One region of the Devosia oryziradicis genome, then DNA from elsewhere that is predicted to be linked to it. Evidence: predicted binding sites of a transcription regulator. Region 1 holds the regulator's gene; the other holds the start of a gene.

Region 1 (11,349 bases):
AGCCTTCGAGGCAGGCCTTGCCGCGGGGACGCCGTTCGAGACGCTCGTGTCCGAGGCTGGATTGACGGCAACCGACCTCGGTTCGCTGACACAGGCCGAAATCAACGATGCCGGGCTGGCCAGCGCGGCGTTTGGGCTGGCCCAGGGCGCCTTTGTCGTCATCGACGGTGTCGCAGGCAAGCGGGCGATCCATGTCTCCGCTATCGAGGCCGGCGGCGTGCCTGCACTGGACGAGGTGCGCGATCAGATCGCCGAGAACCTGGCGCTGGCCGCGGCACGCAATGAGCTGGCCGACGTACAGGACCAGATCGAAGAACTGCGCGCCGCTTTCCGCCCGCTCACCGAGATCGCCGAGCGGTTCAAGCTCGACCTCTATGAAGCCGACGTGACCTCCGGCGGCACCGAGTTGAGCGTGATCCCCGATCTTGCCACCGAAGATGCGCCGCGCGTCACCCAGGCCATCTTCAAGGCGGAACAGGGCGCGCTGACGGCTGCTATCCCGCTGTCGGGCAATGCCAACCTGTGGTTCGACCTCAACGCCATCGAGCCGGCCCGCGACCAGACGCTGGATGAGGTGCGCGAGCAACTGACCACGACCATGACCACCGAACGCGTCAACAACGCCATCATCGCGGCCCAGGCCGAGGCCGTGAAGCGGCTCGATGCCGGCGAGGCGATTGCCGATGTTGCCGCTTCCTACAATGTCTTCCCGCAGTTGAGCGCACCCTTCACCCGCTTCGGCTCGGAGGACGGCACCATCGACGGCGCCCTGGCCTCCGCCGCCTTCGCCGGCGATGCGAGCCATCACGGCTCCGCCGTGACCCAGTCGGGTGAGTTCGTCGTGTTCCAGGTCACCGAACTGACCGAAGCCACCGCCCCGCTCGAAGCCTCGGCTGCCGCCACGCTCGAGAACGAGGCGCGCATCGGCATCTACGGCGACTTCGTCACCGCCGTTCGCGACGACGCGCGCATGACCATCAACCAGCAGACCCTGCAGCAGGTGCTGGCCGTCAATACCGGCCTCTGACCGACAGGCAGGCCTTCACCCAAACTGGATACGACAACGATGGGCGACGACTTCTATCAGCGCTTTTCCGAGCAATACGATGCTGGGAAGTCGCAGATCGTCTGGCGCCGCATCGTGGCCGATCTCGAAACGCCCGTCGGGACATATCTGAAGCTTGCGCAGGACCGGAGGAACACGTTCCTGCTCGAATCCGTGCAGGACGGCACGACGCGCGGCCGCTACTCGATCATCGGCAGCCAGCCGGACGTGATCCTCAAGGTCGAGGCCGGACAGGCCTCGATCAACCGCGCCGCGCAGATCGACGAGACCGCCTTCCAGCCACTGGCCGACCTGCCGCTTGACGCCCTGCGCAACCTGGTGGCCGACAGCAAGATCGACGTACCGCCCGGGCTGCCGCCGCAGTCCGCAGGTATCTACGGCTTCCTGGGCTATGAGATGGTCCGCTACATGGAAGTGCTACCCAACAGCAATCCGGACCACCTGCAACTGCCCGAGGCCACGCTGATGCGGCCCTCGCTGCTGGCGATCTTCGATACGCTCAAGGACGAACTCTACCTGACCGCGCCGGTTTATGTACGCCAGGGTGTCTCGGCCAAGCAGGCCTATGAAGCCGCCGAAGCCCGCATCGACGACGCGATCAGCCGCCTTGGGCGCGCCCTTCCGACCACCACCGCCCTGCCCGATCTGGAATCCATCGCTGTCACCAGCAACACCTCGAAAGACGCGTATTTCGAGATGGTTGCGCGGGCCAAGGACTACATTACCGCCGGCGACATCTTCCAGGTGGTGCTGAGCCAGCGCTTCGAGGCCGAGTTCACGCTGCCTCCGACCGCGCTCTATCGCGCGCTGCGCCGGACCAATCCCAGCCCATATATGTACTTCCTCGATTTCGGTGACTTTGCCGTCGCCGGATCGAGCCCGGAAATCCTGGTGCGAGTGCAGGATGGCGAGGTCACCATTCGGCCCATCGCCGGAACCCGCAAGCGCGGTTCTACCCCGACGCGCGACCAGGAACTGGCAGCCGAGCTGCTGGCCGATCCCAAGGAACTGGCCGAACACCTGATGCTGCTCGACCTCGGCCGCAACGACGTGGGCCGTGTCGCCAAGACCGGCACGGTCAAGGTCACCGACAAGTTCTTCCTCGAATATTATTCCCACGTCATGCACATCGTTTCCAACGTCGTGGGCGTGCTGGACCCCAAATACGACTTCGTCGACGCCCTCTCGGCCGGCTTCCCGGCCGGTACGGTGTCCGGCGCGCCGAAAGTGCGGGCGATGGAAATCATCGACGAGCTGGAGAAGTCGCGTCGCGGCATCTATGGCGGCTGCGTCGGCTATTTCGGCGCCGACGGCACCATGGATACCTGCATCGTGCTGCGCACCGCCATCCTCAAGGATGGCAAGCTCTATGTGCAGTCGGGCGCCGGCATCGTCGCCGACAGCAAGCCCGAACTCGAACAGCTCGAATGCGAAAACAAGGCCCGCGCCCTTTTCAGCGCCGCCGAGGAAGCGCTACGCTATGCTGGCGAGGCGAGGATCGGGCAATGACGGCGCAGTCAACCTTTCAACAACGATGGCGGAACTGGTTCTAACCACCGAACCTGTTCCCATTGCCGCGCTGGAGCCAATAAATGACCCGCACGCTCGTCATCGATAACTACGACAGCTTTACCTACAACCTTGTCCACTTCCTGGGCGAACTGGGTGCCGACATTACCGTGCACCGCAACGACAAGATCACCCTCGACGAAATTGCCGCCATAGCGCCCGAGGCGATCGTTCTGTCGCCCGGTCCCTGCACGCCCAACGAGGCCGGCATCTGCCTGGCACTGATCGACCGCTTCAAGGGCGAGGTACCCATTCTGGGCGTATGCCTGGGCCATCAGGCCATTGGCCAGGCCATGGGCGGCGATGTGATCCGGGCGCCGCATCTCGTCCACGGCAAGACGTCCAAAATCCACCATACCGGCAAGGGCCTGTTCCGCGGGCTGAACAACGACTTCGAGGCGACGCGCTACCACAGCCTGATCGTCAAGCAGGACACTCTGCCCGATGTGCTGGAGGTCACCGCCACCACCGATGACGGCCTGATCATGGGCATGCAGCACAAGAGCCTGCCCGTGCACGGCGTGCAGTTCCATCCCGAGAGCATCGCCAGCGAAAACGGCCATGCCCTGCTGCAGAATTTCCTGAACCTGGCCCGCGACTTCAACCAGAAGCGAGCGGCGTGATGGACATCAAGGCAGCGCTCAACAAGATCGCCAATCGCAGGGACCTGACCGGCGAAGAAATGCGCGGCGTCATGCGCACCATCATGGCCGGCGAAGCCACGCCCAGCCAAATCGGCGCCTTCCTGATGGGTATGCGCGTCAAGGGCGAAACGGTGGTGGAAATCGCCGCCGCCGTCTCGATCCTGCGCGAGCAGATGATCCCGGTATCGGCGCCGGAGCACGCCGTCGACATCGTCGGCACTGGCGGCGACGAGGCCGGTACGCTCAACATTTCCACCGCCAGCGCCATCGTCGTAGCGGCCTGCGGAGTGCCAGTCGCCAAGCATGGCAATCGCGCCCTGTCGTCCAAATCGGGCGCCTCGCAGGTGCTCGAGGCCCTGGGGGTCAAACTTGATCTCACGCCGGCTGAAATCGGCGCCAGCGTCGACACGGCCGGCATCGGTTTCATGTTCGCGCCGATGCACCATCCCGCAATGAAGCATGTGGGTCCCTCGCGCAGCGAAATGGGGACGCGGACCCTGTTCAATCTGCTGGGTCCGCAATCGAACCCGGCTGGCGTCCGGCGCTATCTGCTCGGCGTCTATGCCGAGGAATGGGTGGAGCCGGTTGCCGCGGCGCTGCTGGCCAACCGCGCCGTCAAGGCCTGGGTGGTGCATGGCAGCGATGGGCTTGACGAAATCACCACGACCGGACCGACGCACATCGCCCAGATCGAAGGCGGCAGCCTCACGACGTTCGAGATCACGCCAGAACAATATGGCCTGCCGCGCGCCACGCTGGACGACCTGCGCGGCGGCGACCCGGCCGACAACGCACGCGCCATGACCGCGCTGCTCGACGGCGCGCCTGGGGCGTATCGTGATATCGTGCTGCTCAACAGCGCCGCCGCCTTGTTTGTGGCCGATCGCGTGGACACAATAGACACCGGCATTGCCCTGGCGCGCGCCGCCATCGATTCCGGCAAAGCCAAACAGACACTCGCCCGCCTCGTGGCGGTATCGAACGGACGCGAGCCATGAGCGACATCCTCCAGCAGATCGAAGCCTATAAGCGCGAGGAGATCGCCGCTGCCAAGGCCATGCGCCCATGGGCGGAAGTGGTCGCGCAAGCCCATGACCAGCCCGCCCCGCGCGGCTTCATACGCGCTATCAAGGCCAAGCGGGCGCAGGGGCATTATGCCCTGATTGCGGAGGTGAAAAAGGCCAGTCCCTCCAAGGGCCTGATCCGCGCCGATTTCGACCCGGCCGAGATTGCCCGCTCGTACGAAATGGCCGGCGCCGCCTGCCTGTCGGTCCTGACGGACCGTCCCGGCTTCCAGGGCTCGCCGAGCTACCTGATCGAAGCCCGCGCCGCCACGCAACTGCCCGTGCTGCGCAAGGACTTCCTCTTCGAGACCTACCAGGTCGCCGAAGCCCGGGCCTGGGGCGCCGATTGCATCCTGATCATTCTCGCCGCCGTCGGCGACGACGTGGCCCGCTACCTGCTGGACGCGGCCGAAGAATGGAAGATGGATGCCCTGGTCGAGGTGCACGACCAGCTGGAGCTCGATCGCGCCTTGGCGCTCGGGGCCGAGTTCATCGGCATTAACAACCGCAATCTGCGCACCTTCGAGACGACCCTCGAAACATCGATCAACCTGGCGGTCGGCATCCCCAAGAGCACGCTTCTGGTCAGCGAGAGCGGCATCGTCAATCATGACCACGTCGTCATGCTGGATCAGCGGGCCGGCATCGGCACCTTCCTCGTCGGCGAGAGCCTGATGCGGCAGGACGACGTCGTGGCCGCCACCCGCGCGCTGCTGATGGGCGCCCCGCAGGCTGTGCGCTGATGGCCCCGGGCCTCACCCACCTCAATGCCAAGGGCGAGGCGCATATCGTCGACATCGGTGACAAGGCGGTTACGCGTCGACGCGCCGTGGCGCAGGCTCGTATAGTAGGGCAACCGGAAACGGTCGCCACCATCATGGGTGGAGGCCTCAAGAAGGGTGACGCCCTGGCGGTGGCCCGCATCGCCGGCATCATGGCCGCCAAGAAAACCTCGGAGCTCATTCCGCTCTGCCACCCGATCCCGCTGACCAAGGTCAGTGTGGACATCGAAGCCGATGGTGCTGACGCCATATTGATCCACGCCACGGCCGAAACGACGGGGCAAACGGGCGTTGAAATGGAAGCACTCGTCGCTGCCTCCACTGCAGCCCTGACCCTTTATGACATGGCCAAGGCCATCGACCGCGGCATGGTCGTCACCGACATGTGCCTCCTCGAAAAATCCGGCGGCAAATCCGGCGATTTTACCCGCTCATGAGCCTGCTTCCCGTCGACGACGCCATTGCCGCCATCCTGCAGCGCGTACCGGCGCCAACGGCCGAACGGGTGCCCCTTTCCCAGGCTGGCGGAAGGGTTCTGGCCGAGCCCCTGATTGCCGCCCACGACCAGCCGCCTTTCCATGCCAGCGCCATGGACGGTTATGCCCTGCGGGCGGCCGACGTGGTCGAGGGGCATCGCCTCTCCCTCATCGGCACATCGCAGGCTGGTGCCGGCTTTTCCGGACGGGTCGCCCCAGGTGAGGCCGTCCGCATCTTCACCGGAGCTCCGGTGCCAGAGGGCGCCGATACCGTCATCATGCAGGAAGAGGCCCTCGTCGACGGCAGCCATGTTTCGTTCACGGCGCCCGCGCGTCCCGGTCACAGCGTGCGGCCGCGGGGTAACGATTTTGCGCGCGGTCAACAGCTGATCGCGCCGGGCACACGCATGGGTGCGATGCAATTGTCGGTAGCTGCCGCTGCCAACAGCGCCATACTTAACGTCGCCAGGCGCCCGCGCATCGCCCTGCTGGCCACTGGGGACGAACTGGTTCTGCCAGGCGACCCACTGGGACCCGACCAGATCGTCGCCTCCAACAGCTACGGCCTCGCCCCCCTGCTCTCCCCCTATGCGCAGAGCGTTGATGATCACGGCATCGTCGGGGATGAGCGGGCAAAACTGCGCTCGAAGCTGGCGGACATCTTTGCTGGCGACCTCGATATCCTGATCACGACGGGCGGCGCCAGCGTCGGCGACCATGATATCGTCCAGGAGCTCCTGCTCGAGATGGGCGTGACCCTGGACTTCTGGCGCATCAACATGCGGCCGGGCAAGCCGCTGATGTTTGGCACCCGTGGCAAAACCCTGGTTTTCGGCCTGCCGGGTAATCCGGTATCGGCCATGGTCACGGCGATCGTCTTCATCAAGCCCGCTCTCCGCCGCTGGCTTGGATACGCTGAACCACCAACCTGGCGGTTGCCGCTCGCCGCCGCAACGCCGCCAAATACCGCGCGACGCCATTTCATGCGCGCCCGCCTCGTGCACACGCCCAACGGCCCGCAGCTCGAACCGATCGCCCAGACCGACAGCGGACACACCTCGTCCCTGGGCGGCGCCAACATGTTGATCATCCAGCCAGAGGGTGATCCGGGGCAACCTGCGGGAACCACAATCGAAGCCCTGTCCATCGACGCGTTCTGACAGTCCAACTGGGCGCTAGACTGGTGCGTCAGCAAGCATATTGCGGAACATAACTGGAACACATATAGTCGTTCTGCCTATGTTCCGATTCTCTCCCCGAGGGGCCCATGCTGACGCGCAAACAACACGAGCTGCTGATGTTCATCCACGAACGGATGAAGGAAAGCGGCATCCCGCCATCATTCGATGAGATGAAGGATGCGCTCGATCTGGCGTCCAAGTCGGGCATTCATCGGCTGATTACGGCGCTGGAGGAGCGCGGCTTCATCCGCCGCCTGCCCAACCGGGCCAGGGCGCTCGAGGTAGTCAAGCTTCCCGATTCGATGAACCCGTCGCTGGGCGGCCGCAAGGCGCGCTTCGAGCCATCGGTCATCGAGGGCAATCTGGGCAAGGTGGCTTCGCCGCCCTCGCGTATTTCGGCGACCGAGGACTATGTTCGACCCGTCGCCATTCCGGTCATGGGCCGGATTGCGGCCGGTACGCCGATCGAGGCGATCCAGAGCCACTCTCACACCATCATGGTTCCGCCCGAAATGCTGGGTGCCGGCGAGCACTACGCGCTCGAAGTACGCGGCGACTCCATGATCGATGCCGGCATTTTTGATGGCGATACCGTCTTGATCAAGAAGCAGGACCAGGCCTCGACCGGCGAGATCATCGTGGCCTTGGTCGACGACGAGGAAGCCACGCTCAAGCGCCTGCGCCGCAAGGGCAATACGGTGGCGCTCGAAGCGGCGAACCCGGCCTACGAAACCCGCATCTTCCCACCCGACCGGGTCAAGGTGCAGGGCCGCCTGGTTGGCCTGCTGCGGAAATATTGATGCGCGCCGCCTGGCTGGGTGCCTTGCTGCTGCTGGCCCTGCCGGCGGGACCTGCGCTCGCCCAGGAGGCAAGCGTGAAGGAGACCCGCTGCTGGGTGGGTGACGTGACCTTTTCACCGGGCGCTGGAATCAATGCGGGTGAGTCTGTCTCCATCTGCCAGGCTGGCACTGGCTGGCAAAAAGCCGAGGCCGGGGCGCCGGTCATCGGCTGCCTGCTCGAGGGCGAATTGTCTTCGGTCGGCGCCGTGGTGGGCATTCGCAACAACGACACGCTCTTGCTGCAATGCGATGTCAGCGGTCGCTGGGTGACCATCGGCAGCGATGGCCAGGGATTCGGGCTGACGCTTTTGCGCTGAATGAGTGCTGTCTTTGCCGACGGGTCGCCAGCCTCGAAGAGCGCCCACCGTTGCGGAATTTTGCGATCCCAACCAGCTCTGGCTCTGCGCCGCCAGCATGGTTCGAACGAGACTATTGAGGACGGAGCAGGACTGGTTCTGCTTGGCATTTGGGGCCGCCGAAACGGTAAAGCGCAGTATCTGCAAACTCTTACTGGTGGCCATCTTGCAGAACGATCCGTTCCATGCCACATAGGTACCATACGTTTTCAGCCTAAGTCGGCTGCCTGACGCCGGCCAAGCCGGTCCGTGGCTTCCTTCTCGACCATGCGAACGTTATGTCCCCTTGGCATGTTGCCATCGGATAACCGCTCGTTACGAGCATAAAGGAACCTATCATGGCCCTCATCACCGGCACCGTGAAATTCTTCAACACCACCAAGGGCTTCGGCTTCATCTCGCCCGAAGACGGTGGCAAGGACGCCTTCGTCCACATCTCCGCCGTTCAGCGTTCGGGCCTGCAGGGCCTCTACGAGAACGACAAGGTGACCTACGAGCTGGAAACCGGCCGCGACGGCAAGCAGTCCGCGACCAACCTGACCCTGCTCTAGTCTCCATTGCAAGACGAGCGCGCTTCGGCGCCGCTCACGAGAGGCCATCGCGAAACCAGCGGTGGCCTTTTTGTTTGTCCTTGGCCGGTTCCTGCCCGAAAGCCCCCAGCGCTTCGTCTGGACTGAAGAGCCGCGAACGGGGATGGGCGATACAGCGCAAGAAAAGCAAAGGGGCCCGCACGTGGCGCGAGCCCCCTCCTTGTTACGCTTCGGCGCGATCAGTGGTTGTCGCGCGGCACGCCGTTGGTCTGGGCAATGCGCTGGTACTTCTCTGCCGGCTTGAGGATGGCGCCTTCGCCCAGCTGGCCGACGATGCCGCGCTGGATTTCCTGCCACGGCGTCTGGTGCTTGGGATACTTGTAGCCACCCATCGATTCCAGATCCGCACGCCGCTTGGCGATCTCCTCGTCCGAGATCAGGATATTGGCCTGACCCTTGTTGAGATCGATCCGTACCCGGTCGCCGGTCCGCAGGATGGCAAGGTTGCCGCCCGCGGCCGCTTCCGGCGATGCGTTGAGAATGGACGGCGAGCCGGACGTGCCGGACTGGCGGCCATCGCCGATGCAGGCCAGGGCATGGACACCCTTCTTGATCAGATAGGCAGGCGGTCGCATGTTGACGACTTCAGCGGCGCCCGGATAGCCGATCGGGCCAGCACCGCGCATGAACAGCAGCGTATTTTCATCGATATCCAAGGACGGATCGTCGATGCGGTGGTGGTAGTCTTCCGGCCCGTCGAACACCACGGCCTTGCCCTCGAAGGCGCCCGGGCTCTCGGGGTTGTTGAGATAGCGATCGCGGAACTCGGTCGAGATCACCGAGGTCTTCATGATGGCGTTGTCGAACAGGTTGCCGCGCAGCACCAGGAAGCCCGCATCGGTCTTGAGCGGGTTGTCGAAGCGGCGGATGACCTTCTCGTCCTGGATCGGTGTATTGCGGCAGTTCTCGCCGATGCTCTTGCCGTTGACCGTGGGCGCGTTCTCGCGGATCAGGCCCTGGCTCATCAGCTCGTTGACCACGGCCGGTACGCCACCGGCATGGTAATAGTCCTCGCCCAGATATTCGCCTGCCGGCTGCAGGTTGACCAGCAGCGGCACCTTGTGGCCGTAGGTCTGGAAGTCCTGCAGTTCCAGCTCGACGCCGATATGCTTGGCAATGGCCTGGATATGGATGGGCGCATTGGTCGAGCCGCCGATTGCCGAATTGACGACGATGGTGTTGATAAAGTTGTCCTTGGTCAGGATGTCGGACGGCTTGAGATCCTCGTGCACCATGTCCACGATGCGCTTGCCGGTGCGATAAGCCATTTCCTGGCGGTCGCGATAGGGTGCCGGAATGGCGGCCGAGCCAGGCAGCTGCATGCCGAGGGACTCGGCAAGCGAGTTCATGGTCGATGCCGTGCCCATGGTATTGCAATAGCCCGTTGAGGGAGCCGACGACGCCACCAGTTCGATGAACTGGGGATAGTCGATCTCGCCTGCCGCCATCATCTGGCGGGCCTTCCACACGATCGTGCCCGAACCGGTGCGCTCACCCTTGTGCCAGCCATTGAGCATGGGGCCGACGGAAAGCGCGATTGCCGGAATGTTGACCGTAGCCGCGCCCATGAGCATGGCCGGTGTGGTCTTGTCGCAGCCGATGGTAAGAACGACACCGTCGAGCGGATAGCCGTAGAGCACTTCCACCAGGCCCAGATAAGCGAGGTTTCGGTCAAGGCCGGCCGTGGGGCGCTTGCCGGTTTCCTGGATCGGATGCACCGGGAATTCGATGGCGATGCCGCCGGCTTCGCGGATGCCTTCGCGGACGCGCTCGGCCAGCACCATGTGGTGCCGGTTGCAGGGGCTGAGGTCCGAACCGGTCTGCGCAATGCCGATGATCGGCTTGTTGGACTGCAGCTCCTCGCGCGACACGCCGAAATTCATGTAGCGCTCGAGGTAGAGCGCGGTCATATCGGGATTGTCAGGATTGTCGAACCAGGCGCGCGAGCGCAGCTTCTTGGGCGCATCGCCCTGGCCATTACCTGCAGTCATGTCATGTTCCTCTTGGGTCCGCGGGCGCCGTCGCGCCCATCGTTCGGAGCGGTTCTAGCATGGCTTACGCCAGAGTGAAGTCGATTCCGAGGAAAAAATCATACAAATGAGAATCGCACCCATTCATATTGCTTGGCGCTCCGAAAATCTTACCAAACGAGGGGACCCGATCGGCCAAACCGGAGTCTTCTAGGTCATAATTTCGCGCTGGCTGAAACGGGCATCAGCCTTTAGGGTCGCGCCGCGTCGAGCCTGCCGCGGTGAGGAATATCGTTGACTGAGATCGTAGACTGGGTTGCCGTCGACTGGGGCACCTCCAACCTTCGCGCCTGGGGTATCGGCCAGGACGGCGCCGTGGCGTTCGAGAAGACTTCCCCCAAGGGCATGGGCAAGCTGACCCGCGAGGAATTTCCCGGCGCGTTGGCCGAACTGCTGGAGGGTGTGGAGCCAGCCAGCGCCGGGGCGCCCCTCGACGTGCTGATTTGTGGCATGGCGGGGGCTCGCCAGGGTTGGCTCGAAGCGCCTTACCTGGAAGCGCCGACCGACCTGCGCGGCCTGCTGGACGGTGCGGTGCGTCCAGCCATGCCCGGCGGTCGTATTGCCCCGGCGATCCTCCCTGGGGTCTGCCAGAAAGCCGGCGCCGACAATGTCATGCGCGGCGAGGAAACGCAGTTGCTGGGGTTGGCGGCGTTGACCCCAGGCTTTTCGGGAATCGTCTGCATGCCGGGCACCCACTCGAAATGGGCGCAACTGTCCGGCACGCGCATCGAGCATTTCTCGACGGCCATGAC
Region 2 (11,349 bases), 1.7 Mb from region 1:
CCGGCCTCGCTCACATTGGCTGACGCGCAGCCGCGGCTGGATCGACGGCGCCGCCTTGCTGTTGCTGGCTGGCCTCGCCACCGGCGCACGCATGCTCTAGCCCTTGCGCCCAAACAGCGCCGGCAGGTCGGCAACGCTGTCGACGATGACATGGGCGCGGTTAGACAGTTCGGCACGCGTACTGTTGCCGGAGAGCACGCCGATGGCGAGGCCCGCCCCGGCGGCATGGGCCATGTCGAGGTCGTGGTTGTTGTCGCCGACCATGGCAATGGCGCTGGGCGCAAGGCCGGTCCGCTGGGCGAACAGGTGCAACTGGTCCGGCCACGGCTTGGGCTGCGCCACTGAATCGTAACCTATAATGCTGTGAAACTGGTCGCCCAGGCCTAGGGCAGTGGCCGTAGCGCGGGCGCCCGCCTCGGAATCATTGGTGGCAATGCCCAGCAGCATACCCCCGGAGGACAATTGCCTGATGGCCGCGGCAAGCCCGTTGATCGCCACCGCGCGCCTCGCGCCTTCCTGGGTGGTGATGGCATTGAAGGCTGCAATCTTGGCTTCTCGCTCCTCGCCCGCAAGCTCCGGATGAAACAGGTCGACAATGTCGGCGTTTGTCCCGGCTGCCACGGCCGAGCCGCTGCGAAAGCGCTGCTCCGTCCAATCATAGCCACCCCGTTCGACCAGGGCGCGGGCCTCATCTTCATCGCCGGACCGGGCCTCCCTGGCCAGCGCCATCACCACGGGGAACCAGGTCCGATTGAAATCGACCAGCGTGCCATCCTTGTCGAACAGGACGCCGCGAATAGCGGAAAAATCTGGCATGCGGCGCGCTCCTGGCTGGCACCGCGACCCTAGGGGGCGCCTGCGGCGCTGGCAAGGTTGGCCTCAGGCGGCAAATGCCGTAATGCTGGGCGCAACGGAGCCCGCAGCCATGCCCACCACGACCTTTCTCGTCGCCTTCGCGACCCTCTTCGCCACGGTGGGCGTGGCCGACATCGCCTTCATCTTCGCGGCGCTGACCAAGCACAATACCGCCAAGCAGCGCTTCGCCTTTGCCACCCGCGGCGTCATCATCGCCGGGGTGATCCTGCTGCTCTTTGCCGTCCTGGGTAACCCGATCCTCGAAGTGTTCGGCATCACCATTCCCGCCCTGCGTACGGCCGGCGGCCTGCTGCTGTTCCTGATCGCCATCGACATGGTTTTCGCCCGCCATTCCGGCGGCACCGACATTACCGATCAGGAAGAGGTGGAGGCCCGTTCGCGCGAGGATATTGCGGTGTTTCCGCTTGCCATGCCGCTGCTGGCCGGACCGGGCGCCATCAGCGCGGTGATCCTCCTCACCACGGGCACGCATAACCCCGCCGAGTTCTGGGCGGTGCTGGTCGCCATCGTGGTGATCCTGTTCCTGGCCTGGCTGACTTTGCTGGTCGCCATTCCCATCCAGCGCCTGCTGGGCGTGACCGGCCTTGCCGTGGTGTCGCGCGTGGTGGGCATTCTCCTGGCCGCGCTAGCGGTGCAGTTCGTCTTCGACGGCGTCAAGGCCAGTGGCCTGCTGGCCGGCGCCGCAGCCTAGCCTAAAGCAAAGCGGCCGGCTTGCGCCGACCGCTCGCATAGTTGAACTGGCCCGAAGCTTACTTCTTGGCGGTGTTGCCAGCGCTGCCGGCACCCAGGCCGGTGACCGGCTTGGCGGCCGCCAGCTTGTCCTTTTTCGGCTTCTTGGCTTCCTTGTTGCTGCGCATCTGACCTTTGGCCATGCCGGTTCTCCTCGCTCACGGGCCCGCGGCCCGGTTCAATTATGGGGCAAGGCTAGACCCGCGCCGAATCGGTGACAAGTCCCCGGATTTGCTTGGCGATTGGCTATTTCGCCGATTGGCAGCGGCCGCTCGGCCCCAGCGAGGCGATGGCGCGCGGATCGCAGCCGGTCAGCAGGAACTGGATCCACTCATTCTGGCCGCCATAGAAGGCGTTGCGGTCGACCTCGCCACGCACGCCGCGCACGACACCCGTCTGCGTCCACTGCCAGAACGTCCAGGTGCGGTTGCCATAGCGCTCACGCGGTTCTGCGGCAGTCGAGCGCAGCCAGAAGGCGTTGGGGAAATACTCGCCCTCGAGCACGTCGCGATGGAAGTTCATGTCGGTATAGATGATGGGAAGCTTGCCGGTATGGCGCTCCATGGCGTCGAGCATGTAGCGCACCTTTTCGAGCGCATCGGCACGGCTTGGCTTGGTCTTGCAGCTCGAATGGTTGTTCCATTCCAGATCCAGCACCGGCGGCAGCGCATCGGGATCGTTGGGCACCTGGCTGATGAACCAGGCCGCCTGTTCCGAGGCCAGCGAACACCAGGTCATGAAGTGATAGGCGCCGCGCGGCATGCCCGCATCCCGCGCCCGCACCCAGTTGGTGCGGAAGTTAGGATCGAGATAGTCCTTGCCCTCGGTCGCCTTCATGAAGACGAAATGCATGCCCGAGGCGAAGGCCTGGCGGAAGTCGATGTTTTCCTGGTAGCGCGCCACGTCGATGCCCTGGATGGGCATGTTGCGCGCGCGGTCGACGCCGGAATGGGGACGGTTGTCGCCCTGGATCGGGCCATAGAGCCCGCCGCCGGACGAGCAGGCGACCAGCAAAGCGGCCAGCATGGCTGCGACGGTGCCCTTGGCGAAAGCGGACATCGAGGGAAGCGGCCAGCTGGCGATCATCGGGCAGAACTCTACGCAGTACAAACTAAGCCTTTGATTCAACATGCGGCGGTTAACGCCGGATTAGGTTTACCTTTGTGGCAAGCGGCGTGGTTAACGAGCCGTAATTTGTTCGCTTTACGTTCTTGTTCCTCTGCAACTGCTTTGCTAGATTGCCCCGCAATTGGGGCGTTTGAGCGATGGTTACCCGCGTAGCGACAGTGGCGTTTCAGGGCATCGAGGCGGTGCCTGTTGATGTTCAGGTGCAGATCGCGCCGGGCATGGCGCAATTCATCCTGGTCGGGCTACCCGACAAGGCTGTCAAGGAATCCGGGGAGCGCGTGCGCGCTGCCTTGGTGGCATCCGGTCTCGGCCTGCCGCCCAAGCGCATCACGGTCAACCTGGCGCCGGCCGACCTGCCCAAGGAGGGCAGCCACTACGACCTGCCCATCGCGCTGGGCATCATGGCCGCTATCGGCGCCATTCCACAGGATGCGCTCGATGGCTATCTGGCGCTGGGCGAGCTGGGGCTCGACGGGCGCCTTGCCCATGTCGGCGGCATCCTGCCTGCCGCCATTGCTGCCCAGGGGCGCGACCTTGGCCTCATCTGCGCCGAACCTTCGGGCCCTGAAGCCGCCTGGGCCGGAGATGGACTCGACATCGTCGCAGCCGAGAGCCTGCTCGCGCTGGCCAATCACCTGACCGGCCATCAGCTGGCCGCCCGCCCCGTGCCACGCAAATATCTGCCACAGGGCGCCCTGCCCGACCTCGGCGATGTGCGCGGCCAGCAGGTGGCCCGGCGGGCCCTGGAAGTGGCGGCGGCTGGCGGCCACAACATGCTGATGGTGGGGCCGCCAGGCGCGGGCAAGTCGATGCTCGCGGCGCGGCTGCCCTCCATCCTGCCGCCGCTCGATCCGCGTGAACTGCTCGATATCTCGATGATCCAGTCCATTGCCGGCGAACTGGCGGGCGGGGCGATTTCCGACCGCCGGCCGTTCCGCGCGCCACACCACTCCGCGTCCATGGCAGCCCTGGTCGGTGGCGGCCTGCGGGTGCGTCCGGGCGAGGTGAGCCTGGCGCATAACGGCGTGCTGTTTCTCGACGAACTGCCCGAATTTGCCCCCAGCGTGCTCGACAGCCTGCGCCAGCCGCTGGAATTGGGCGAAACCGTCATTGCCCGGGCCAATGCCCGCGTCAGCTATCCCAGCCGGGTGCAGCTGATCGCGGCGATGAATCCCTGCAAATGCGGCATGGCGGGCACGCCCGGCCATACCTGCCGCCGCGGCAAGGCCTGCGCCGACGACTACCAGAGCCGGGTCTCGGGGCCCTTCCTCGACCGCATCGACATCCGCATCGACGTGCCGGCGGTAACCGCCGCCGACATGATTGCTCCCGCCAGCGCTGCGGAGAGCTCGGCTACCGTGGCGGAACGGGTAGCGCGCGCCCGGGCGCGGCAGCGCCAGCGCTTCGCCGAGCATGGTGCGCCGGACGTCTTTACCAATGCCGGCGCCAGTGCGACTTTGATCGAGGCGGTGGTCAACCCCGACAAGGAGAGCCAGACCCTCCTGCTTCAGGCCGCCGAACGCTTCAACCTCTCGGCGCGCGCCTATCACCGCGTGCTCAAGGTGGCGCGGACCCTGGCCGATCTGGCCGGCGTGGACAAGGTGGATCGCCCGCACATCGCCGAGGCGCTAAGCTACCGCCTCAACCTCGGAGCGGCCTGACCATGATCCACCGTATTTCCTGTGGCGCGCTGGTAGTGCGCGATGGAAAGATTCTGCTCGTTCGCCACCAGCAGCCCGGCCTGCACGATTTCTGGGTGGCGCCGGGCGGGGGCGTCGAGGGCACTGAGGAACTGGCCCGCGCCGCCGAACGCGAGACCTTGGAGGAAGCAGGTATTCACGTCGTGGCGACCCGGCTTGCCTATATCGACGAGGGTTGGAACGAAGCGCAGCGCATTCTCAAATTCTGGTTCCTCGCCGACTACGTCTCGGGCGAACTCGACACGTCAGCCAACCCGGGTGAAGGCGAATTCATCACCGAGGCTGGTTGGTTCCCGCTCGATGCCCTGCCGGAAGGGCATGTGTTTCCCGAACCGCTGCGGACGCGCTTTCCGCGCGATCTGGCCGCCGGTTTCCCCGGCGCGATCAAGCTGCCGCTGCGCAAGCTGCTGTTCTAGCCAGGTGCGCTGTGCATAAGCCTGTGGATAAGTGTTTCACGTGAATCCGCCTCAACGGATGCTTGAATAGCCCCCAGCGACGCCCTCGGGTGAGAGCACCACTTGCCAGAGGCTGATATTGCGGGCGCGGAACAGCGCGGCAAAGCTGCTGAGATAGTAGCGCCACATGCGCCTGAACCGCTCGTCGTACTTTTCGCCCGCCAACCGCGGCCAGGCAGCATCGAAATTGTCTCGCCAGGCCATCAGGGTGCGGTCGTAATCGGCGCCGAAATTGTGCCAGTCCTCCATGACGAACAGCCCCTCGATGGCCCTGCCGATCTGGGCGATGGAGGGCAGCATGCCGTTTGGGAAGATGTACTTTTCGCTCCACGGATCGCCATGCGTGGTCGAGGTGTGGCCGCCGATCGTGTGCAGCAGGAACAGCCCGCCTGGAGCCAGCAAGCTGGCCGCTTTCTCGAAATAGCTGCGATAATTCTTGTAGCCGACATGCTCGAACATGCCGATCGAAACGATGCGGTCGAACTGTCCCTCGAGCGCCTGGTAGTCGAGCAGCCGCGTTTCGACCGGCAGCCCCGCATTGCGCTCATTGGCCAGTGCCGCCTGCTCTTTGCTGACGGTGACCCCAATGCCCGATATCCCGTAGCGCTCGGCGGCGAATTTGAGGAACCCGCCCCAGCCCGAGCCGATGTCGAGAACGTGCATGCCGGGCTTGAGCCCAAGCTTGCGGCAGACCAGGTCGAGCTTGGCCTCTTGCGCCTCATCCAGCGTCCGGGCATCCTTCCAGTAGCCACAGGGATAGATCAGCCGCTGGTCCAGCATGGCGGCGTAGAGATCGTTGCCGATATCGTAATGCTTCTCGCCCACCTCGGTAACGCGCAGACGTTGCAGGTTGAGCAGCCGCCCGCGCGCCACGCTCCACATCTCGGCAAGGTCGCGGGGAAAGGCATCCTGGATATGGCTGCTCACCAGTCGAAACAGGAACTGGTCAAGCCCGGCTGCGTCCCACCAGCCATCCATGTAGCTCTCGCCCAGGCCCAGTGTTCCGTCGCGCAACAGACGAGCCCACAGGCGCTCATCATGCACCTGCGGATCCCATGCAGCGGGGCCATTGAGCGCAACGCCGCTGCGCTCCAGTTGGCGGAGGACAAAACGCTTGGCAGATTCAGACATGGCGGCAGCAATGATCTGTTCGGCAACCCATGGAGCCTAATCCATCGGCAATTGCCGATCAATCACCCGTTGGCCACGCCGTCATTCCCCGTTAACCGGCGCCTCATATTTGTCATGGTGCGCTGTCAGCGGATGAACGATGCGGCACTCGGGCGAACTGATCCAGTGGAACAACAAGGGCGGCTACGGCTTCGTGCGCGACGACACGGGCCGGGATTACTACGTCCACATTTCCAATATCACGGGTGGTCGTCCGCATCTGGGTGACCGGCTCGCCTTCGACACGGCCCTGGGCCGCAAGGGACGACCCTCGGCGGTGGCCGTCACCATAACCGACACCACGCCCGCGCCACGTCCGGCCACCCTGCGCGAGATCAAGCAACCCGCCCCCGGGGTCTCGCGCTACAAGCTCGGCTTGCGCACCGCAGCGGCAACCTTGATGACGCTGCTGATCCTGTGGGCCATCGCCAGCGACCGCGCGCCGCAATGGCTTGGCCTGCTCTATGCTGGCATGGGCGCCGGCTCGGCCCTGCTCTACCGCTTCGACAAGCTCTATGCGCTGACCGGCAAGTACCGCGTCAGCGAAACCAACCTGCATGTCGTCGATCTCAGCTTCGGTATCATCGGTGGACTGGCGGCGCAGGAAGTCTATCGCCACAAGACGGTCAAGCCGCGCTTCGTCGCCACCACCTGGGGCATTGCCCTGCTGCATACGCTGGGCCTGGCTGCCCTGGCATTTGGCTGGCTGGCTGCCTTCGCCGGACAATTGGGCTGGTAGGATCAGGCCTGGGCCTGGTCGCCGCCCTGCCAGCGCGGATCCTGCTGCCAGCTGTCGCGCCACTCACGTTCAAGCACTGCGCGGCGCTTGCCGTAGCGCTCCTCGGTCACTTCGAGTTCAACGATGCGATCGGTGCGGAAATTGCGGAAAGCCGCGCGCAGGCAGCACCAGGCGGCGATCACCTGCTTGCCCTCGTAATAAGCCAGCTGGACCGGCCAGATAACGCGTTCGGACGGGTTGCCGCCTTCGTCCTCGTAGGCGATCCGCAGGGCCTTTTCCGTACGCATGGCCTGGCGCACCTGGCCCAGTATGGGCATGGGCCGGCGAGAATCGGCGCTCCACACCGCCACCGGCCAGAGCCCGGTGTCGTTGATGCGGTCACGCAGGTCTTCGGGCGAGGCCGTGGCAATCTTGGCCAGCGCGTTCCGTGCAGCCGCACCCAGTCCGTCATCGGGCTGCGCCCCCACCCAGCGGGCACCCAGCACCAGGGCCTCGAGTTCCTCGGGCGTGAACATCAGGGGCGGCATGAAGAAGCCTGGCTTAAGCATGTAGCCGACCCCGGCTTCACCATCGATAGGCGCGCCCAGCCCGATAAGGGTTTGCACGTCGCGATACATGGTGCGCACCGAGACGCCCTGCTCTTCGGCCATGGCTGCTGCCGTGACGGGCCGGCGATGGCGGCGCAGTGCGTCCATGACGGCAAAGAGACGCTCGGTCTTGTCCATGCTTTGTTCTCCCGCGGGAGCACTTGATGCCAGATTCTGCAAGCCGAGCCAAGCACCGGAAGATGGCCTTCGTGCCCCTCAATGGGGCGGCTCGGATAGGCGAGTGTCACGAAATCTGGCCATGGAAAGCCCGGATGTCATGCGCCATCGCCTCGGGGATTTCGAGCGCCGGGAAATGCCCGCCTTCGCGAGGTTCGGTCCAGCGCACGATATTCCACAGATTGCGCTCCCCCCAGGCGCGCGGCGCTGGATTGTCATTCGGCGGTAGCAGGACGGCGTGCGGGACGGCATGGCGTGACGGCTTGCGGATGAGGTCAGGGTCGGCAAAGGCTTCCTTGTAGAGCCGTACCGAGGAGCCGATGGTCTGGGTAAACCAATAGACCGACAGGATCGTCGCCAGATCCTCCAGCTCGAAGGCATGCAGGATGTCACCGCCCGTATCGCCCCACTTCCAGTATTTCTCGAGGATCCAGCTGGCCAGCCCCGCCGGGGAATCGTTGAGCCCGACCGCCAGCGTCGCCGGCTTGGTGCCCTGGATCATGGCATAGGCGCCTTCGGTGAACCCCCATTGGTCCACGATCTTGAAATAGGCCTCTTCCTCGGGAGTTGGATCGTCCGGCCGCGGGAAGCCATAGTAGACACCGACATAATGGGCGCCGATCACCCGCTCGGGGAAATCCCGCACCAGGCCCATCTCGATCCCGGCGCCCATATCGGAGCCCGAGATCATGAACCGCTCGTAGCCCAGCCGCGTCATCAGCTTCGCCCAGAGCGGTGCCACGGCACTCAGATGCATGCCGGGCCGGGTCGGCTGGCTCGAGAAGCCATAGCCGGGCAGCGAGGGGATGACGACATCGAAGGCCACCCCATCCACCGCCCTGGTCAGCAGCGGCACCAGCGGCAGCAATTCGACGAAGTTGGACGGCCAGCCATTGGTCAGCAGGATCGGCACATTGGTCTGACCCTCGCCGCGCACATGCACGAAATGGATCGTCTCGCCGTCCACCACCTCGGTGAACTGGGCAAAGCCATTGAGCTGCGCCTCGGCGGCACGCCAGTCATACTGGTTGGCCCAGTAGTCGACGAAACGGCGCAGGAAGGCGCCTTCGGTGCCATAGTCCCACCCCACCCCCTCAAGCGTCTTGGGGAAGCGGGTGGCGGTCAGGCGGGCCTTGAGGTCGGCGACATCGGCCTCGGGAACCGCAATGGTAAAGGGCGTGGCCATGGGTCTCTCCAATGTGCATTGGAAAGACAATGCGCCAATGCCCTGACAGGTCGCGTCAGGAGGCTGGCTTCAGGCGATCTCGAATTCACACCAGTGGCTGTAGGGCCGCTCGGGGGAATGGATCACGTTGGGGAAATGCGGATTGTGCACCGCATCGGCAAAGGCCTGGTCTTCCAGGCAGAAGCCGGCATGCTTCTTGTAGCTCTTGCCGTTGAGACCGGGCACCGGAATGTCGGTCCAGACGCCATTATAGACCTGGACGCCCGGCCGGTCGCTCCAGAGCTTGAGCGTCAGCGCCCTGTCGGGCCCGGCCACCGTGGCGATCGGGTCGGCATGGCTGCGGCCGGTATCGAGCGCCACGCCGATGTCGTAGTCGACCGGCTGCCCGGCAGCGTCCCGCATCGTCCGCGGCTGACGCAGGTCGTAGATCGTGCCCGCCGAGGGCAGGATGGCGCCGGTCGGCGCCAGGTCGGCGCCGAGCTCGGTATAGGCGGAGGAATTGACCTGGATCGTGTGGTCCAGGACGTCATCCGTGGTGCCCAGGTTGAAATACTGATGCTGCACCAGGCTGATCGGGGTTGGCTGGTCGGTCGTGGCGGTCAATTCCAGCCGCAGGCGATTGCCGCGCAGCGTATAGGTCGCGGCGAAGTTGACATTGCCGGGATAGCCCATGGCGCCGTCGGGCGAGAAGTGGGTGAAGCGCACCGCATTGTTGGCCTCGTCAACCTGTCCATCCCAGACCTGGCGGCCCAGGCCCTCGTCACCGCCATGCAGCTGCAGGTCGCCTGCATTGGCTGATAGCTTGTAGGTCTTGCCATTGAGGTCGAACGAAGCGCCCTTGATGCGGTTCGCCACGCGCCCGGCCAGCGACCCGAAATGCGGGCTGTGCAGCGGATAGGGTTCGAATGTGTCAAAGCCCAGCACCACCGAGCGCTCGCCGCCGGCCACCGGCACGCGCCAGTCGCGCACCGCCACGCCATAGGAAATCAGATCGACCGTGACCCCGGTGTCGCTGACCAGCCGGAACTGATCGACCCGCTTGTCTCCAAAGGTCCCGAACGTCGAAACTGCAATGGCCATGCTCGCCCCCGTAATCTTGCGGGGAACGTGTAGCCTGCTTCGTCGCCTGCCCGCAACGATGCACTTGACCTTTCGGCGGGGCCTGCCAAAGCTCTGCGCAAACGCGCGGGGAGACAGTGTGAACGAAATCGGTCTGAGACGCCGGGCCACGGTGCATGATGTGGCGCGGGCCGCCGGCGTGTCGCTGGCCACGGTCGATCGCGTGCTCAACGGCCGCCCGGGCGTGCGCGCCGCCACGGCCGAAAGGGTCGAGGCCGCCATTGCCGAGATCGGTTTCCAGCGCGATCTGGGCGCATCGCTGCTGGCGCGGGCCCGCGACCTGCGGCTCGTCTTCGTCATCCCGGGTGGCACCAACGAATTCATGGCCAGCCTCGCCGACGCCATCGAGCGTCGCAGTGGCCCGGCCCTGGCCGATCGCATGCATATCGAGACGCGCCGCATCCGCGCGCTCGATGCCGATGCGCTGGCCGAGAGCCTGGATGCCCTCGACGCCCGCCAATGCGACTGCGCCATCATCGTGGCCAGCCAGGAGCCCTCGGTACAGGCCGCGGTCGACAGCGCCACGCGCCGCGGCATTGCGATCATGACCCTGGTCTCGGACCTGCCGGGTACGCTGCGCCGCCACTTCATCGGCATCGACAATGTCGCCGCCGGCCGCACCGCCGCTTCGCTGATGGGGCGCTTCCTGCCCCAGGGCGGCAAGGTGGCCGTCATTGCCGGCTCCCTGCACCTGCGTGACCATTCCGACCGCCTGGCCGGATTTCGCACCACCCTTGAAGCCGATTTTCCCGCTGTCGAAATCATCGGCCCCATCGAGGGCCACGATGAGCGCAGCGAGACTGAAGCCATCGTCGCCGATCTGCTGGCGCGGCATGGCGATCTCGCCGGGCTCTACAATCTGGGCGCCGGCAATGCCGGTCTCGTGGTGGCGCTCGAGGGTTCACGGCGCGCTGGCGCCATCCGGGTCATCGCCCATGAACTGACCGATTCGACCCGTCGCGGGCTGAAATCGGGCGCCATCGATGTGGTGCTGGACCAAAATCCCGATGGCGAAATCCGCGAGGCGATCGCGGCGGCGCGCAGCCTGGCGCTGGGGAGCAATGGCAGCGTTACCACCGACCCCATTGAAATCGGGATTTTCCTGCGCGACAATCTGCGCTAAGAAGCCGACCAATCACTAAACCGGCGGGCCCCAAACCGGGCTGGGAGGACGTTCAGATGTTGTTGTTTTTCGCTCATGAGGTACGTGCCTCATGACTTATCTGGGCATTGATATCGGCACGTCCGGCGTCAAGGCGTTGCTGATCGACGAGCGTGGCCGCGCCTTGGGCGAAGCCTCGGCCGCCGCCGTCGAGCCGGTCCGGCCCCATCCCGGCTGGTCCGAGCAGAACCCCTCCGACTGGTGGACTGCAACCCTGGCTGCTGTCGACAAGCTTAGGGCATCGCACCCATCCGAACTGGCTTCGGTGCGCGGCATCGGCCTTTCCGGCCATATGCACGGCGCGACCTTGCTGGGGAAGAA

The links. The regulator LexA, encoded in region 1, represses DNA repair genes until DNA is damaged. The targets are predictions, from matches to a motif close to TGTTCNNNNTGTGTTCNG.
Region 2: the regulator LexA is predicted to act here: its motif matches at 2,801-2,818, upstream of JI749_RS02590 (YifB family Mg chelatase-like AAA ATPase).

What each region holds. Positions count from the first base shown of each region.
Region 1 covers NZ_CP068047.1:2,237,900-2,249,248, reverse strand. The annotation lists gene JI749_RS11275 (peptidylprolyl isomerase) at 1-1,027, shown strand, start outside; gene trpE (anthranilate synthase component I) at 1,067-2,575, shown strand; gene JI749_RS11265 (anthranilate synthase component II) at 2,659-3,258, shown strand; gene trpD (anthranilate phosphoribosyltransferase) at 3,255-4,277, shown strand; gene trpC (indole-3-glycerol phosphate synthase TrpC) at 4,274-5,086, shown strand; gene moaC (cyclic pyranopterin monophosphate synthase MoaC) at 5,086-5,562, shown strand; gene JI749_RS11245 (molybdopterin molybdotransferase MoeA) at 5,559-6,761, shown strand; gene lexA (transcriptional repressor LexA) at 6,869-7,582, shown strand; gene JI749_RS11235 (hypothetical protein) at 7,582-7,938, shown strand; gene JI749_RS11230 (cold-shock protein) at 8,316-8,528, shown strand; gene JI749_RS11225 (IlvD/Edd family dehydratase) at 8,747-10,558, opposite strand; gene JI749_RS11220 (2-dehydro-3-deoxygalactonokinase) at 10,832-11,349, shown strand, end outside.
Region 2 covers NZ_CP068047.1:522,635-533,983, reverse strand. The annotation lists gene JI749_RS02610 (hypothetical protein) at 1-100, shown strand, start outside; gene JI749_RS02605 (HAD family hydrolase) at 97-816, opposite strand; gene JI749_RS02600 (MarC family protein) at 926-1,567, shown strand; gene JI749_RS17515 (hypothetical protein) at 1,626-1,748, opposite strand; gene JI749_RS02595 (glycoside hydrolase family 25 protein) at 1,852-2,691, opposite strand; gene JI749_RS02590 (YifB family Mg chelatase-like AAA ATPase) at 2,871-4,394, shown strand; gene JI749_RS02585 (NUDIX domain-containing protein) at 4,397-4,849, shown strand; gene cfa (cyclopropane fatty acyl phospholipid synthase) at 4,901-6,019, opposite strand; gene JI749_RS02575 (DUF1294 domain-containing protein) at 6,159-6,797, shown strand; gene JI749_RS02570 (helix-turn-helix transcriptional regulator) at 6,800-7,522, opposite strand; gene JI749_RS02565 (epoxide hydrolase family protein) at 7,629-8,747, opposite strand; gene JI749_RS02560 (aldose epimerase family protein) at 8,817-9,827, opposite strand; gene JI749_RS02555 (LacI family DNA-binding transcriptional regulator) at 9,946-10,989, shown strand; gene xylB (xylulokinase) at 11,081-11,349, shown strand, end outside.